One region of the Streptomyces cinnabarinus genome, then DNA from elsewhere that is predicted to be linked to it. Evidence: riboswitches for the same ligand, from Rfam matches in the RefSeq annotation. Region 1 holds a riboswitch; the other holds the start of a gene.
The links. A riboswitch is a leader RNA that binds a small molecule or an ion and turns the genes downstream of it on or off. The one in region 1 is predicted to bind glycine.
Positions count from the first base shown of each region.

Region 2: linked by a shared signal. The riboswitch ahead of gcvP (aminomethyl-transferring glycine dehydrogenase) and the one ahead of gcvT (glycine cleavage system aminomethyltransferase GcvT) in region 1 are both predicted to bind glycine.

Region 1 covers NZ_CP114413.1:6,188,149-6,195,380, reverse strand. Annotated here, with positions in the region: gene STRCI_RS28195 (ABC transporter permease) at 1-354, opposite strand, end outside; gene STRCI_RS28190 (enhanced serine sensitivity protein SseB C-terminal domain-containing protein) at 679-1,467, opposite strand; gene STRCI_RS28185 (enhanced serine sensitivity protein SseB) at 1,637-2,428, opposite strand; gene STRCI_RS28180 (AAA family ATPase) at 2,496-3,155, opposite strand; glycine riboswitch at 3,326-3,421, shown strand; glycine riboswitch at 3,422-3,530, shown strand; gene gcvT (glycine cleavage system aminomethyltransferase GcvT) at 3,568-4,686, shown strand; gene gcvH (glycine cleavage system protein GcvH) at 4,784-5,161, shown strand; gene glyA (serine hydroxymethyltransferase) at 5,176-6,438, shown strand; gene STRCI_RS28160 (L-serine ammonia-lyase) at 6,498-7,232, shown strand, end outside.
Region 2 covers NZ_CP114413.1:1,569,122-1,576,353, reverse strand. Annotated here, with positions in the region: gene STRCI_RS07060 (FHA domain-containing protein) at 1-301, shown strand, start outside; gene ftsR (transcriptional regulator FtsR) at 322-1,059, shown strand; gene STRCI_RS07050 (bifunctional nuclease family protein) at 1,144-1,617, shown strand; gene STRCI_RS07045 (MerR family transcriptional regulator) at 1,823-2,506, shown strand; gene STRCI_RS07040 (DNA polymerase IV) at 2,576-3,958, shown strand; gene STRCI_RS07035 (PRC-barrel domain-containing protein) at 4,029-4,403, opposite strand; glycine riboswitch at 4,517-4,612, shown strand; gene gcvP (aminomethyl-transferring glycine dehydrogenase) at 4,788-7,232, shown strand, end outside.

The sequences.
Region 1 (7,232 bases):
TTCCAGGATCCGGGTGGCGATGTCGCGCCCGAACTTGGGCTCGACGCCCAGCGGGTGGTCCGCGCTCATGCCGCCCCAGTCCCCGCTGGGCAGGGAGGTGTTGGGGTCGATCAGATCCTGGTTGAAGGCGTTGGGGTCGAGACCGAAGAGCGCCTGGATGGGCCGGGCCAGCAGGGCGAGCAGCACCAGCAGGATCACGACGATGCCGCCGGCGACGGCGACCTTGTCCTTCTTGAACCGGGTCCAGGCGATCTGCCCCAGGGAACGGCCCTCGATCTGCCCCTTGTCGGCGCCGACGAGCACAGCCTCCGGCTGCGCCTCGGGTGACCCGGTGGTCTCGATCGGTGCGGTCACAGTGACCCGACCCCTCTCGCCGGTGGTGACCGGCCTACGCCCGCCGTGGATTACGGCTTTGTCGACTTGCACTCAGACACAGGATCGACTGGACCTCATGTCTGAGTGGGGAGTCTTCAGCGTCGTCACGATCACCCGCCAGATCTGGCGGCGAAAGTATGCGCAACCGTGATGATGCACTGGGGATTCCGTTATCCGAACAGCAGATGACGGACGCCGGACGAGAAAGAGTCGGCACAAAACGGACGTTCAGTTACTTTCGGCATCATCTACGCGCGCAGAAATGTGTCGGGCGCGTGAACGTGCCGTTGACCTGTCACTCCGTCAGAAACCGCCCTGTACGGGCGGGTAACCGTATCCCGCGGCAGGCGCCTGCGCCGCGTGCGCCTCACGGTCGTAGAACGGGCGGGCGCTCGCCCGCATCCACATCGCGACCGGGTCGTACTCGTCGGACATCGCCACCGTCGACACCGGCAGCCCGTCCGGGACGGCGCCGATGGACTGCTGCATCATCGCGCGCACCGAATCCACGGCGGGCGGGCTGGTGTCGTACACATCCAGTCCGATGGCGAGGTACGGCGCCCCGAGCGCCGGCTGCACCCAGGCGCGGCGCAGGGCGCGGACGGCCGGGGTGCGGTGCGCGTTCTGCGCGAGCAGGGCGTAGAAGTGCGGGATCTCGATGCCGGGTTCGGACAGCCGCAGCGGGCCCGCGGGCTGGCGGTCCAGGCCCGTGGCGATCCGGCGCAGGTCGAGCCAGGGGATGCCGACGCCGCCGCCGGGGGCGTGCGGGTTCAGCCAGAGGCCGAAGTGGTCCGGGTACAGGGTGCGGGCCACGTCGATTCCGTCGACGACCTCGTAACTGCGGTTCCAGCCGCTGGCCGAGAGCTCCTGGGCGGAGGTGACACAGGGGGCGTAGCCGTGGCCGTCGACCTCCATGTTCCCGTACTGGGCGTCCGGGGAGCCGGACTGGCCGTGCCACAGCAGCATCCAGATCTGGCCGGAGTTCGGGGTCGCGAGCGCGCGCAGGAGCGCCTCGTAGGCGTCGTACCGCCCGGGCGTGACCTGGCGCAGCATGTGCTCGACCTGCCCGGCCGCGATGCCGCTGGCGCTCACCTGTACCGCCCCTCCAACATTTCTCCGACCGAGCCGTGACCCTAGCTTAAGCCCGCCTGACATCTCGGGACTTGCTGTGGTCCTGCGGGTGCGGGCTTCATTGTGGCTGGTCGCGCCCGCGCGGCGGAGCCGCAAATCGATACAGCCCCGCGCCCCTGGGTGGGTTTCTCTAAGCCTGTGTGTAGAAGGGGCGTACCTTCTCGCGCAGCCATATCGCCACCGGGTCCTGGGCTGCCATGTCCAACAGGATCAAGTTGACCTGCCACTGGGTCGGGACCCTTCCCAAGGCCCTGCCCAGGGCGTCCATGGGGGCCGTGCGGAGGTCGCCCTCCCAGTGGGAGAGTTCCACGCCCACGAACATGACCGGGGGCGCCGTCTCGATGGCGGCCAGGCAGCGGCGGGCCGTTGTCACCACTCCGGTTGCCGCGAACTCGGCCGAGGCCGCGGCGAGGAAGTCGACCGGGTCGTCCTGCCAGTCCGGTTCGTAGAGCTTGACCCGGCCGCCGCTCGCGGGGCCGTCCAGCGGGGTACGGCCCACCCGGCACAGCTCGGCCACGCCCTCGGGCGGCAGCGGGATGCCCACCACGCCGTCGGGGTTGACCATGATGCCGACCTGCGGGGGCAGACCGCGGGCGAACTCGACCGCCGGGGCGATCGTGTACGACATGTGCGCGCCGGCCACCTGGCGGAGCTGTTCCTCGGAGCTGAAGACCGGGACGAAGGCCTGGCCCTCGATCTCCAGCGTGGGCAGGTCCAGCGGCCCGCTCCGGGGGCCGCCGCCGGAGGGCAGCGGGATCCAGAGGAAGCTGCGCCCGAGCACCTCGATGATCCGGCCGCCCGCCGAGGGCACGCCGAGGGAGGCGGAGAGCACCTCCTCCAGCTCGTTGCCGGGCCATCCGCCGTGCGGATGAGGGTGCGCCTGCGCCGGGAAGTCCGCGGGGAGATCCGCCGGGAAGTCCATCTGTCTGACCGCCTGCCGTGAACCACTGATATGGCGGAAAGGCTAGCGCCTGCCGGGCCGCCCCGGCTCAGCCCGTGAAGCCGATCCGGCGCAGGACGCCCGCCGCGGGCCGGTCGATCAGCACCGCCGAACCGCAGCCCTGGGGGAGCTCCCCCTTCTCCACCGCGCGCAGCAGCCGCCCGGCCGCCGCGCGGTGCCGCAGGAAGGCGTACCGGGACACGCCCCGGCCGCGCTCGCGCTGGCCCTCCAGCGCCTGGTCCGGGGTGACGTCCAGGAGCAGCAGGTGCAGGGTGCCGCCCCGGCGCCGGGCCGCCCGGGACAGCCAGCCGCGCACCCACGCCTGGGTCCCGCAGTCGTGCACGACGACGCCCGCGCCGGAGCGCAGGGCGCTCCACAGCCCGGCGTAGTGCGCGATCCGGACGAGGGGGCGGTAGACCGCGTACGGCAGGAAGCCGGGCATCCGGGCGTCCCAGCGGTCCCGGGTGTCCTGGGAGTCGATCCTCGGGCCCTTCACGGCCCGCTTCATGAGGGTGGACTTGCCGCTGCCGGGCAGGCCGGTGATCACGACGAGGTCCTTGGGGCCGAAGAGCAGCGCGTGCGGACTGTGGCCGGAGCGCTCGCGCAGATCGCGCACGACCGGGGACGCGGCCCGGGCCGGTGCGGCCGGCTGCCGGGGTACCGCGATCCCCGTGGTGGTCGCGTACGCCGAGGTCCTGTTCAACGTGATCGTCCTCCCCTGGGTCAGGTAGGGCACCTGCCCGTTGAGCGTAAAGAGAAGGTAATGCCGGATGCCTAGCGTTTTCGTGCGCGTACCGCCACAGACCGGTTACAGATGCGGCCCTGCCGCACCGGACGGATGCGTGCAATGATGTCCGCGCCAACTGCATACCGGCCGTTTGAATCCGCGCGGGAGAGTTCCCAGCCTTCAGCTGGGGCGCCGAAGGAGCAAGTCCCTCCCTTGAATCTCTCAGGCCCCGTTACCGCGCGGGCGAGGCACATCTGAAAAGCGGACCGCCGTCGCCGGTGGTCCCACCCAAGGTGCAAGTCATGCCCACATGTGGTCATGACGAACCTCTCAGGTTCCGATGACAGATGGGGAGGAACGACCTCGCCGTCATGCCTTGGGAGACAAACGTCCGATGAGCAGTCCTGAACCCCGCCGTACCGCCCTCGATGCCCTGCATCGCTCGCTCGGCGCGACGATGACCGACTTCGCCGGCTGGGACATGCCGCTGCGGTACGCCTCCGAGCGCGACGAGCACAACGCCGTGCGCACCAGGGCCGGCCTGTTCGACCTCTCCCACATGGGCGAGATCACCGTCACCGGCCCGCAGGCCGCCGCGCTGCTGAACCACGCCCTGGTCGGCAACATCGCCACCGTCGGTCCCGGCCGCGCCCGCTACACCATGATCTGTCAGGCCGACGGCGGCATCCTCGACGACCTGATCGTCTACCGGCTCGCCGAGACCGAGTACATGGTCGTCGCCAACGCCTCCAACGCCCAGGTCGTCCTGGACGCGCTGGTGGATCGTTCCGCCGGTTTCGACGCCGAGGTCCGCGACGACCGCGACGCCTACGCCCTGCTCGCCGTCCAGGGCCCCGAGTCCCCGGGCATCGTGAAGGCGCTCACCGACGCCGACCTGGACGGCCTGAAGTACTACGCCGGTCTCCCCGGCACGGTGGCGGGCGTCCCGGCGCTGATCGCGCGCACCGGCTACACCGGCGAGGACGGCTTCGAGCTGTTCGTGAAGCCCGAGCACGCCGTCGAGCTGTGGCAGGCGCTGACCAAGGCGGGCGAGGCCGTCGGCCTGGTCCCCTGCGGTCTTTCCTGCCGGGACACCCTGCGCCTGGAGGCGGGCATGCCGCTGTACGGGCACGAGCTGACCACCGCGCTCACCCCCTTCGACGCCGGGCTCGGCCGGGTGGTGAAGTTCGAGAAGGAGGGCGACTTCGTCGGGCGCGAGGCGCTCACCGAGGCCGCCGCCCGCGCGGAGAGCAACCCGCCGCGCGTTCTCGTCGGCCTGATCGCCGAGGGCCGCCGGGTCCCGCGCGCCGGATACCCGGTCGTCGCCGGTGGCCAGGTCATCGGCGAGATCACCTCCGGCGCCCCCTCCCCCACGCTGGGCAAGCCGATCGCCATGGCCTACGTCGACGCCGCGCACTCCGCGCCGGGCACGGCCGGGGTCGGTGTGGACATCCGGGGCAGCCATGAGCCGTACGAGGTCGTGGCGCTGCCGTTCTACAAGCGTCAGAAGTAGTGGCCGTAGGTGATGCTGAGCACATCACCGCTGCTCACGCACGCCTTCAGCAGTCCCCCTTCATCAGCACTCCCCCGCGTACAGGAGAATTCAGGCCATGAGCAACCCCCAGCAGCTGCGCTACAGCAAGGAGCACGAGTGGCTGTCGGGCGCCGAGGACGGCGTCTCGACGGTCGGCATCACGGAGTTCGCGGCCAACGCGCTCGGTGACGTCGTCTACGCCCAGCTTCCCGAGGTCGGCTCCACGGTGACCGCGGGCGAGTCCTGCGGCGAGCTGGAGTCCACCAAGTCGGTCAGCGACCTGTACTCCCCCGTCACCGGCGAGGTCACCGAGATCAACCAGGACGTCGTGGACGACCCGGCGCTGGTGAACTCGGCCCCCTTCGAGGGCGGCTGGCTGTTCAAGGTACGCGTCACGGGCGAGCCGGACGACCTGCTCTCCGCCGACGAGTACACCGCCTTTTCCGCCGGCTGAGGAGTCGTAGACGCATGTCCGTCCTGAACACGCCCCTGCACGAGCTCGACCCGGAGGTCGCCGCGGCGGTCGACGCCGAGCTGCACCGCCAGCAGTCGACCCTGGAGATGATCGCGTCGGAGAACTTCGCTCCGGTCGCCGTCATGGAGGCCCAGGGCACGGTCCTCACCAACAAGTACGCCGAGGGCTACCCCGGGCGCCGCTACTACGGCGGCTGCGAGTACGTCGACGTCACCGAGCAGCTCGCGATCGACCGGGTCAAGGAGCTGTTCGGCGCCGAGTACGCCAACGTCCAGCCCCACTCCGGTGCCTCCGCCAACCAGGCCGCGCTGTTCGCGCTGGCCAAGCCCGGCGACACCATCCTCGGTCTGGACCTGGCCCACGGCGGCCATCTGACCCACGGGATGCGGCTGAACTTCTCCGGCAAGCAGTTCGACGTGGTCGCCTACCACGTGGACGACTCCGGTCTGGTCGACATGGCCGAGGTGGAGCGCCTGGCCAAGGAGCACCGCCCGAAGGTGATCATCGCCGGCTGGTCGGCGTACCCGCGGCAGCTGGACTTCGCGGAGTTCCGCCGGATCGCCGACGAGGTCGAGGCGTACCTGTGGGTCGACATGGCGCACTTCGCCGGTCTGGTCGCGGCGGGGCTGCACCCGAACCCGGTGCCGCACGCCGACGTCGTCACCTCCACCACCCACAAGACCCTCGGTGGCCCGCGCGGCGGCATCATCCTCGCGAAGAAGGACTTCGCGAAGAAGCTGAACTCCTCCGTCTTCCCCGGCTTCCAGGGCGGCCCCCTGGAGCATGTGATCGCGGCGAAGGCGGTCTCCTTCAAGGTCGCCGCATCGGAGGAGTTCAAGGAGCGCCAGCGGCGTACGGTGGAGGGTGCGCGCATCCTCGCCGAGCGGCTGACGGCGGCCGACGCCCGCGAGGCCGGAGTGAACGTCCTGTCCGGTGGCACGGACGTCCACCTCATCCTCGTCGACCTGCGCGAGTCCGAGCTGGACGGCCAGCAGGCCGAGGACCGCCTCCACGAGGTCGGCATCACGGTCAACCGCAACGCCGTCCCGAACGACCCGCGTCCGCCGATGGTGACCTCCGGTCTGCGCATCGGCACGCCCGCCCTGGCCACCCGCGGCTTCACCGCCGAGGACTTCGCCGAGGTCGCGGACGTGATCGCACAGGCGCTGAAGCCGTCCTACGACGCGGACGCGCTGAAGGCCCGGGTCACGGCGCTTGCCGACAAGCACCCGCTGTACCCCGGTTTGAGCAAGTAGTAGTTCCCTGGTGGGGGCACCCGAGGAAGTGTGCCCCCACCCTCTTTGGAGGAGTTCCCGTGGCCATCTCGGTCTTCGACCTGTTCTCGATCGGCATCGGCCCGTCGAGCTCCCACACGGTCGGCCCGATGCGTGCGGCCCGAATGTTCGCGCGCCGACTGCGCAACGAGGGCGTGCTGTCCTCGGTCGCCTCGGTCCGCTCCGAGCTGTACGGCTCACTGGGCGCGACCGGACACGGCCACGGCACCCCGAAGGCGGTGCTGCTCGGTCTGGAGGGTGCCTCGCCGCGCACGGTGGATGTGGAGACGGCGGACGACCGGATCGAGTCGATCAAGTCCACGGGCCGGCTCTCCCTCCTCGGCGAGCAGGAGATCCCGTTCTCCTTCGACGACGATCTGGTCCTGCACCGGCGCAAGGCGCTGCCGTACCACGCCAACGGCATGACGATATGGGCGTTCGACGCTTCGGGCGCGGAGCTCCTGTCGAAGACGTACTACTCGGTCGGCGGCGGCTTCGTGGTGGACGAGGACGCGGTGGGCGCCGACCGCATCAAGCTGGACGACACGGTCCTGAAGTACCCCTTCCGCACCGGTGACGAGCTCCTGCGGCTGACGAAGGAGACGGGCCTGTCGATCTCCTCGCTGATGCTGGAGAACGAGCGGGCCTGGCGCACCGAGGAGGAGATCCGCACCGGGCTGCTGGAGATCTGGCGGGTGATGCAGGCGTGCGTCTCGCGCGGCATGGCCCGTGAGGGCATCCTGCCGGGCGGTCTGCGGGTCCGGCGCCGGGCGTCG
Region 2 (7,232 bases), 4.6 Mb from region 1:
CGCGCTCCTGGTGGTGCGCCGTGGGCCGAACTCGGGCAGCCGCTTCCTGCTGGACGGCGACCTGACCACCGCCGGCCGTCACCCGCAGAGCGACATCTTCCTGGACGACGTCACCGTCTCGCGCCGGCACGTGGAGTTCCGCCGCGGCCAGGACGGCTCGTTCACGGTCGCCGACGTGGGCAGCCTGAACGGCACGTACGTCAACCGCGAGCGGATCGACCAGGTCGCTCTGTCGAACGGTGACGAGGTGCAGATCGGCAAGTACCGGCTGGTCTTCTACGCGAGCCAGCGAGGCTACTGACCCTCCCCCGGAGAAGGTCCATGCTTCATACACCGAGCGGCGGTGCCGGGCACGGCATCGCCGCCACGGACAGCGGGCTGATGAGCATCGGCACGGTGTTGAACGCGCTGCACGACGAGTTTCCCGAAGTCACCATCTCCAAGATCCGTTTCCTGGAGTCCGAGGGCCTAGTCGAGCCGCGCCGGACGCCCTCCGGGTACCGCAAGTTCAGCGCCGACGACGTCGAGCGGCTCGGGTACGTGCTGCGGATGCAGCGGGACCACTATCTGCCGCTCAAGGTGATCCGCGAGCATCTGGACGCCATGGCGCGCGGTGAGGCCGTCCCGCTGCCCGCCGTGGGCCGCCAGCGGGACGGGGAGGCCGTGCCGGAGCTTTCCGAGGTCCCCACGGCGGCGCGGATCGGGCGGGCCGAGTTGCTGTCCGCCGCGGAGATCGAGGAACGCGACCTTCAGGAGTGGGAGTCGTACGGGCTGATCGCGCCGCTGCCGGACGGGGCGTACGACGCCGAGACGGTCACCGTGGCCTCGCTCGTCGCCGAGCTGGGGCGGTTCGGGATCGAGCCGCGGCACCTGCGGGTGATGAAGGCCGCCGCGGACCGTGAGGCGGGCCTGGTGGACCAGGTCGTGGCGCCGCTCAAGCGGCACCGCAACCCGCAGACCAGGGCGCACGCCGAGGCCCGTACGAAGGAGCTGGCGGGGCTCACGGTCAAGCTGCACGCCGCGCTCGTGCAGACCGCGCTCGGGGTGCGGCTGCCCTGAGCCGGGGGCCGTGGGAGGGCCGTATCGGCCGCCCGTTTCCTGCCCGACTACCCAAACGTCCCGGGCACGGCCTAGGGTTGCTGTGTGAACGAGCTCGATGTCGTAGGTGTCCGGGTCGAAATGCCCTCCAACCAACCGATCGTGCTCCTGCGCGAAGTGGGAGGCGACCGCTACCTCCCCATCTGGATCGGGCCGGGGGAGGCGACGGCCATCGCCTTCGCCCAGCAGGGCATGGCCCCCGCGCGACCGCTGACCCACGACCTGTTCAAGGACGTGCTGGAGGCCGTCGGCCAGGAGCTCACCGAAGTGCGCATCACGGACCTGCGTGAAGGCGTCTTCTATGCCGAGCTGGTCTTCGCCAGCGGGGTCGAGGTGAGCGCGCGTCCGTCCGACGCCATAGCGCTGGCCCTGCGCACCGGGACGCCGATCTACGGCAGCGACGGCGTGCTCGACGACGCCGGCATCGCGATCCCGGACGAGCAGGAGGACGAGGTGGAGAAGTTCCGCGAGTTCCTCGACCAGATCTCACCCGAGGACTTCGGCACCAGCAGCCAGTGAGATTCTCGGGCGGCGGCAATTGCCAGCGGCGAGTGAGAGCGTCCTGCGACCCGGCCCCAGTGCATTCGGCTAGCCTTTCCCCGCGGTTGGGTACGGGAAACCACTCCTAGGGTGATTATCACTCGGCGTGCCGAGTGTGGCGATCGTTGACGCACCCCTGGTGACTGCCTACCGTCGAGAAGGCAGGTCAAGGACGGAGGTCGGCGTGAGAAGCAGCGGCGACGGTACGGCTGGGGGTGCCCCCGGACGCAGTCTCGGGGAGAGCGGTCCGTACCCTCCCCCGAGCTCACGGCTCCGCTCGAACGGGGGATATCCCCAGTCGGGCGGTGCGGCCGACCGCGCCCCGCAGCGACCGACGGCCGTGCCGAGCGGCGGAGGGGCGGCGCCCATGGCGTCCGAGCAGATCGGCTATCGAGGCCCGACGGCCTGTGCGGCCGCCGGGATCACCTATCGGCAACTGGACTACTGGGCGCGCACCGGGCTCGTGGAGCCGAGCGTGCGGCCCGCGTACGGGTCGGGGACGCAGCGGCTGTACAGCTTCCGGGACGTCGTCGTCCTGAAGATCGTCAAGCGGTTCCTGGACACCGGGGTGTCGTTGCAGAACATCCGGACCGCGGTGCAGCACCTGCGGGAGCGGGGCTTCAGCGATCTGGAGCGCATGACGCTGATGAGCGACGGTGCCACGGTCTACGAGTGCACCTCGCCCGACGAGGTCCACGCGCTGCTCCAGGGCGGACAGGGGATCTTCGGGATCGCCGTCGGCGTGGTGTGGCGGGATGTCGAGAGCGCGCTGTCCCAGCTGCACGGGGAGCGCATCGACACCGGGGAGACACTCGTCGGGCACAACCCGGCGGACGAGCTGGCACGGCGGCGTAACCGGGCGGTCTGAGGGCCCCTGGTGAGCCCGGCCGGGAGCGGTGCGGGGGCATTGTCAGTGGTGTAGGGCAGCATCGGAGATGTGAGAAGCGCGCCTACGATCCTGCACCTCGACATGGATGCCTTCTTCGCCTCGGCGGAGCAGGCGTCCAAGCCGAGTCTGCGCGGGAAAGCCGTGATCGTGGGTGGGCTCGGACCACGCGGTGTGGTGGCTACCGCGTCGTACGAGGCCCGGGTCTTCGGGGTCAATTCCGCGATGCCCATGGCGCAGGCGCGGCGGCTGGCGCCGAACGCCGCGTATCTCGTGCCGCGCTTCGGGTTCTACCGGTCGATCAGTGAGCAGGTCATGGCGCTGTTGCGGGCGCTGTCGCCCTTGGTGGAGCCGCTCAGTCTGGACGAGGCGTTTGTGGATCTGGAGGCCGGGGGCGCGGCCTGGGACGCGGAGTCGGCTCGGCTGGCGGGGGTGAAGCTGCGCGCCGAGATACGGGCCGTCACCGGGCTCACCGGGTCTGTGGGGCTCGCGGCGTCGAAGATGCTGGCGAAGATCGCGTCGGAGCAGGCCAAGCCGGACGGGCTGGTGCTGATCGAGCCGGGGACCGAGCGGGCGTTGCTGGGGCCGATGTCGGTGCGGACCCTGCCGGGGGTGGGGCCGGCCACGGGGGACCATCTGCGGCGGGCCGGGATCCATACGGTCGACGAGCTGGCCGAGGCGGGGGAGGACGAGCTCGTACGGATGCTGGGGAAGGCACATGGGCACGCCTTGTACGCGATGGCGCTGGCGCGGGACGAGCGGGCGGTGGTGGCCGAGCGGGAGACGAAGTCGGTGTCGGTGGAGGACACGTACGACGTCGATATCCATGACCGGGTGCGGGTCGGGCTCGAGGTGCAGCGGCTGGCCGATCGGTGTGTGCGGCGGTTGCGGGGGGCGGGGCTGTCCGGGCGGACCATCGTGCTGAAGGTGCGGCGGTACGACTTCTCGACGCTGACTCGGTCCGAAACCCTGCGGGGGCCCACGGATGATCCGGCGGTGGTGCGGGAGGCGGCCGCGCGGCTGCTGGAGGCGGTCGACACCACGGGGGGTGTGCGGTTGCTGGGGGTCGGGGTGAGTGGGCTCGCGGATTACACGCAGGAGGATTTGTTCGCGCAGGCCGCGGGGGAGCTGGGGGCGGAGGATTCGGGGGAGGAGGGGGATGGTTCGGGTGAGGCCGCGGGGGTCGGGGACGCGGTGGAGGTGCTTGGGGAGCGGCGGTGGCCGGCGGGGCATGACGTGGTGCATGCGGAGTTCGGGCATGGGTGGGTGCAGGGGAGTGGGCTGGGGCGGGTGACTGTGCGGTTCGAGACGCCTGAGTCGGAGCCGGGGAGGGTGCGGACGTTCCGGGTCGATGATCCGCTGCTGGCTGTTGCCGAGCCGTTGCCCTTGGTGCGGGGGAGGCATGGGGCCTCAGCGGGCGGAGCTGGTTCATGAGCCCGTGCCTTTGACCGGCGTGGGGGTGGGCGCGCTCCGCCCGCAGCTACGGCGCCGCTGCCCGCAGTAGCTACATGTCCGCGTCCTCTGTTCCCGCCAAGTTGCCGAAGTCGTGGTCGGGGGGTGGAGGGGAGGTGATGTCCAGGCCGTAGTGGTGGTAGAGCTGGAGTTCTTGTTCGGGGGAGAGGTGGCGGCCTACGCCGAAGTCGGGGGCGTCCTTGATCAGGGAGCGGTCGAAGGGGACCTTCAACGTGCCTTCGATCAGTTCGCTGGGTTCCAGGGGGACGAAGGCGTCTCTGCTGAACAGGCCGGTGCGTATCGCTGCCCATTCCGGTACGCCGGTCGCGTCGTCGAGGTAGACCTCGTCAATCGTGCCGATCTTCGTGCCGTTGCGGTCGAACGCCTTGCGGCCGATCAGGTTGCGCGGATCGATGTCGGTCTGCACGGGCCCTCCACTTGGTCGCAACTCATCCGTAAGCACTACGAAAGAGCACATTCGGGCGCGCGGCCACTCGAACGCCTGGGCGTTGACCTCGCTGGTAGGCTGACAGCGGCTGCTGACCCCGTGCGGGAGAGTCCTCCAGACATCATCGGAGGCGCCGAAGGAGCAAATCCTCCCCGGAATCTCTCAGGCCCACGTACCGCACGGACGAGGTCACTCTGGAAAGCAGAGCGGGTGTCGAAGGCTTCCGCTCTCACCGACGGTGAAAGCCGGGCGCCCTCAGGCCCCCGGTGAAACTCTCAGGTTGAGATGACAGAGGGGGAGGCCGTCCGGGTACCCGTGCCGTGGTGCCCCTCGAAGGTCGTGTCTGACCAGGAGGCCTCCGTAATGACCGCCCACCGCATTCCGCTCTCCGAGCTCGAGATGGGGATCCCCTTCGAGCAGCGTCACATCGGGCCTGACCAGGAAGCCCGGGCCAAGATGCTCGCCCAGGTCGGATACGGCTCGCTCGACGAGCTCACCGCCGCCGCGGTGCCGGATGTGATCAAGAACGCCGACTCCCTCGCCCTGCCGGGAGCGCGGACCGAGGCCGAGGTGCTCGCCGAGCTGCGCTCGCTCGCGGACCGTAACCAGGTGCTCGGCTCCATGATCGGGCTCGGGTACTACGGGACCTTCACCCCGCCGGTCATCCTGCGCAATGTCATGGAGAACCCGGCCTGGTACACCGCCTACACGCCCTACCAGCCGGAGATCTCGCAGGGCCGGCTCGAGGCGCTGCTGAACTTCCAGACCATGGTCGCCGAACTCACCGGGCTGCCCACCTCCGGTGCCTCGCTGCTCGACGAGGGGACCGCCGCGGCCGAGGCCATGGCGCTGTCCCGGCGCATGGGCAAGAACAAGAAGGGCCTGTTCCTGATCGACGCGGACGCCCTTCCGCAGACCATCGCCGTGATCGAGACGCGCGCCGAGCCGACGGGTGTCGAGGTCGTCGTCGCCGACCTGAGCGAGGGCATCCCGGCCGACATCGCCGCCCGCGAGATCAACGGCGTGCTCCTCCAGTACCCGGGCGCCTCCGGCGCCGTGCGCGACATCAAGCCCGTCATCGAGCAGGCCCATGAGCTCGGTGCACTCGTCACCGTCGCCGCCGATCTGCTGGCGCTGACGCTGCTGACGTCGCCCGGTGAGCTGGGCGCGGACATCGCGGTCGGTACCACGCAGCGCTTCGGTGTGCCCATGGGCTTCGGCGGTCCGCACGCCGGTTACATGGCCGTGCACGAGAAGTTCGCGCGCAGCCTGCCCGGCCGCCTCGTCGGGGTGTCCGTGGACGCGGACGGGAACAAGGCGTACCGGCTGGCGCTGCAGACGCGTGAGCAGCACATTCGCCGGGAGAAGGCGACCAGCAACATCTGTACGGCGCAGGTGCTGCTCGCCGTCATGGCGGGCATGTACGCCGTCTACCACGGGCCCGAGGGGCTGAAGGGCATCGCCGGACGGGTTCACCGCTACGCCACGATCCTCGCCGCGGGGCTGACCGCGGGCGGGGTCGAGGTCGTGCACGGCTCGTACTTCGACACGGTCACCGTGCGGGTTCCCGGGCGGGCCGCCGAGGTCGTGGCCGCCGCGCGGGAAGGCGGCGTGAACCTCTGGCTCGTCGACGCCGACCATGTCTCCGCCGCCTGCGACGAGACCACCGGCCGGGCCCAGCTGGCCGCCGTGTGGAGCGCCTTCGGGGTCGAGGGCGACGTCGAGGCGCTGGACGCCCAGGCCGGCGACGCGCTGCCGGAGGGCCTGCTGCGCGGGGACGAGTTCCTCACCCACCCGGTGTTCCACCAGCACCGCTCCGAGACCGCGATGCTGCGCTACCTGCGCCGTCTCGCGGACCGCGACTACGCGCTCGACCGCGGCATGATCCCGCTGGGCTCCTGCACGATGAAGCTCAACGCGACCACCGAGATGGAGCCGGTCACCTGGCCCGAGTTCGGGCAGCTGCACCCCTTCGTGCCCCAGGAGCAGGCCGAGGGCTACCTCACGCTCATCCACGAGCTGGAGGAGCGTCTCGCCGAGGTCACCGGGTACGACAAGGTCTCCCTCCAGCCCAACGCCGGGTCGCAGGGCGAGCTGGCCGGGCTGCTCGCCGTACGCGGATACCACCGGGCCAACGGGGACGAGCAGCGGACCGTGTGCCTCATCCCGTCCTCCGCGCACGGCACCAACGCCGCCAGCGCCGTGATGGCGGGCATGAAGGTCGTCGTCGTCAAGACCGCCGAGGACGGCGAGATCGACGTCGAGGATCTGCGGGCGAAGATCGAGCAGTACCGCGACGAGCTCTCGGTGCTGATGATCACGTACCCCTCGACGCACGGTGTGTTCGAGGAGCATGTCGCCGACATCTGCGCGCAGGTGCACGAGGCGGGCGGGCAGGTCTACGTCGACGGCGCCAACCTCAACGCGCTGGTGGGGCTCGCCAAGCCGGGGCACTTCGGCGGTGACGTCTCGCATCTGAACCTGCACAAGACCTTCTGCATCCCGCACGGCGGCGGCGGTCCGGGTGTCGGTCCGGTGGGTGTACGGGCCCACTTGGCGCCGTATCTGCCGAACCACCCGCTCCAGCCGGCCGCCGGGCCGAAGACCGGTGTCGGGCCGATCTCGGCGGCGCCGTGGGGTTCCGCGGGGATCCTGCCGATCTCGTGGTCGTACGTCCGCCTCATGGGCGGCGAGGGGCTGAAGCGGGCCACGCAGGTCGCGGTGCTCAGCGCCAACTACATCGCCAAGCGCCTCGAGCCGCACTTCCCCGTGCTGTACACGGGTCCGGGCGGGCTGGTCGCGCACGAG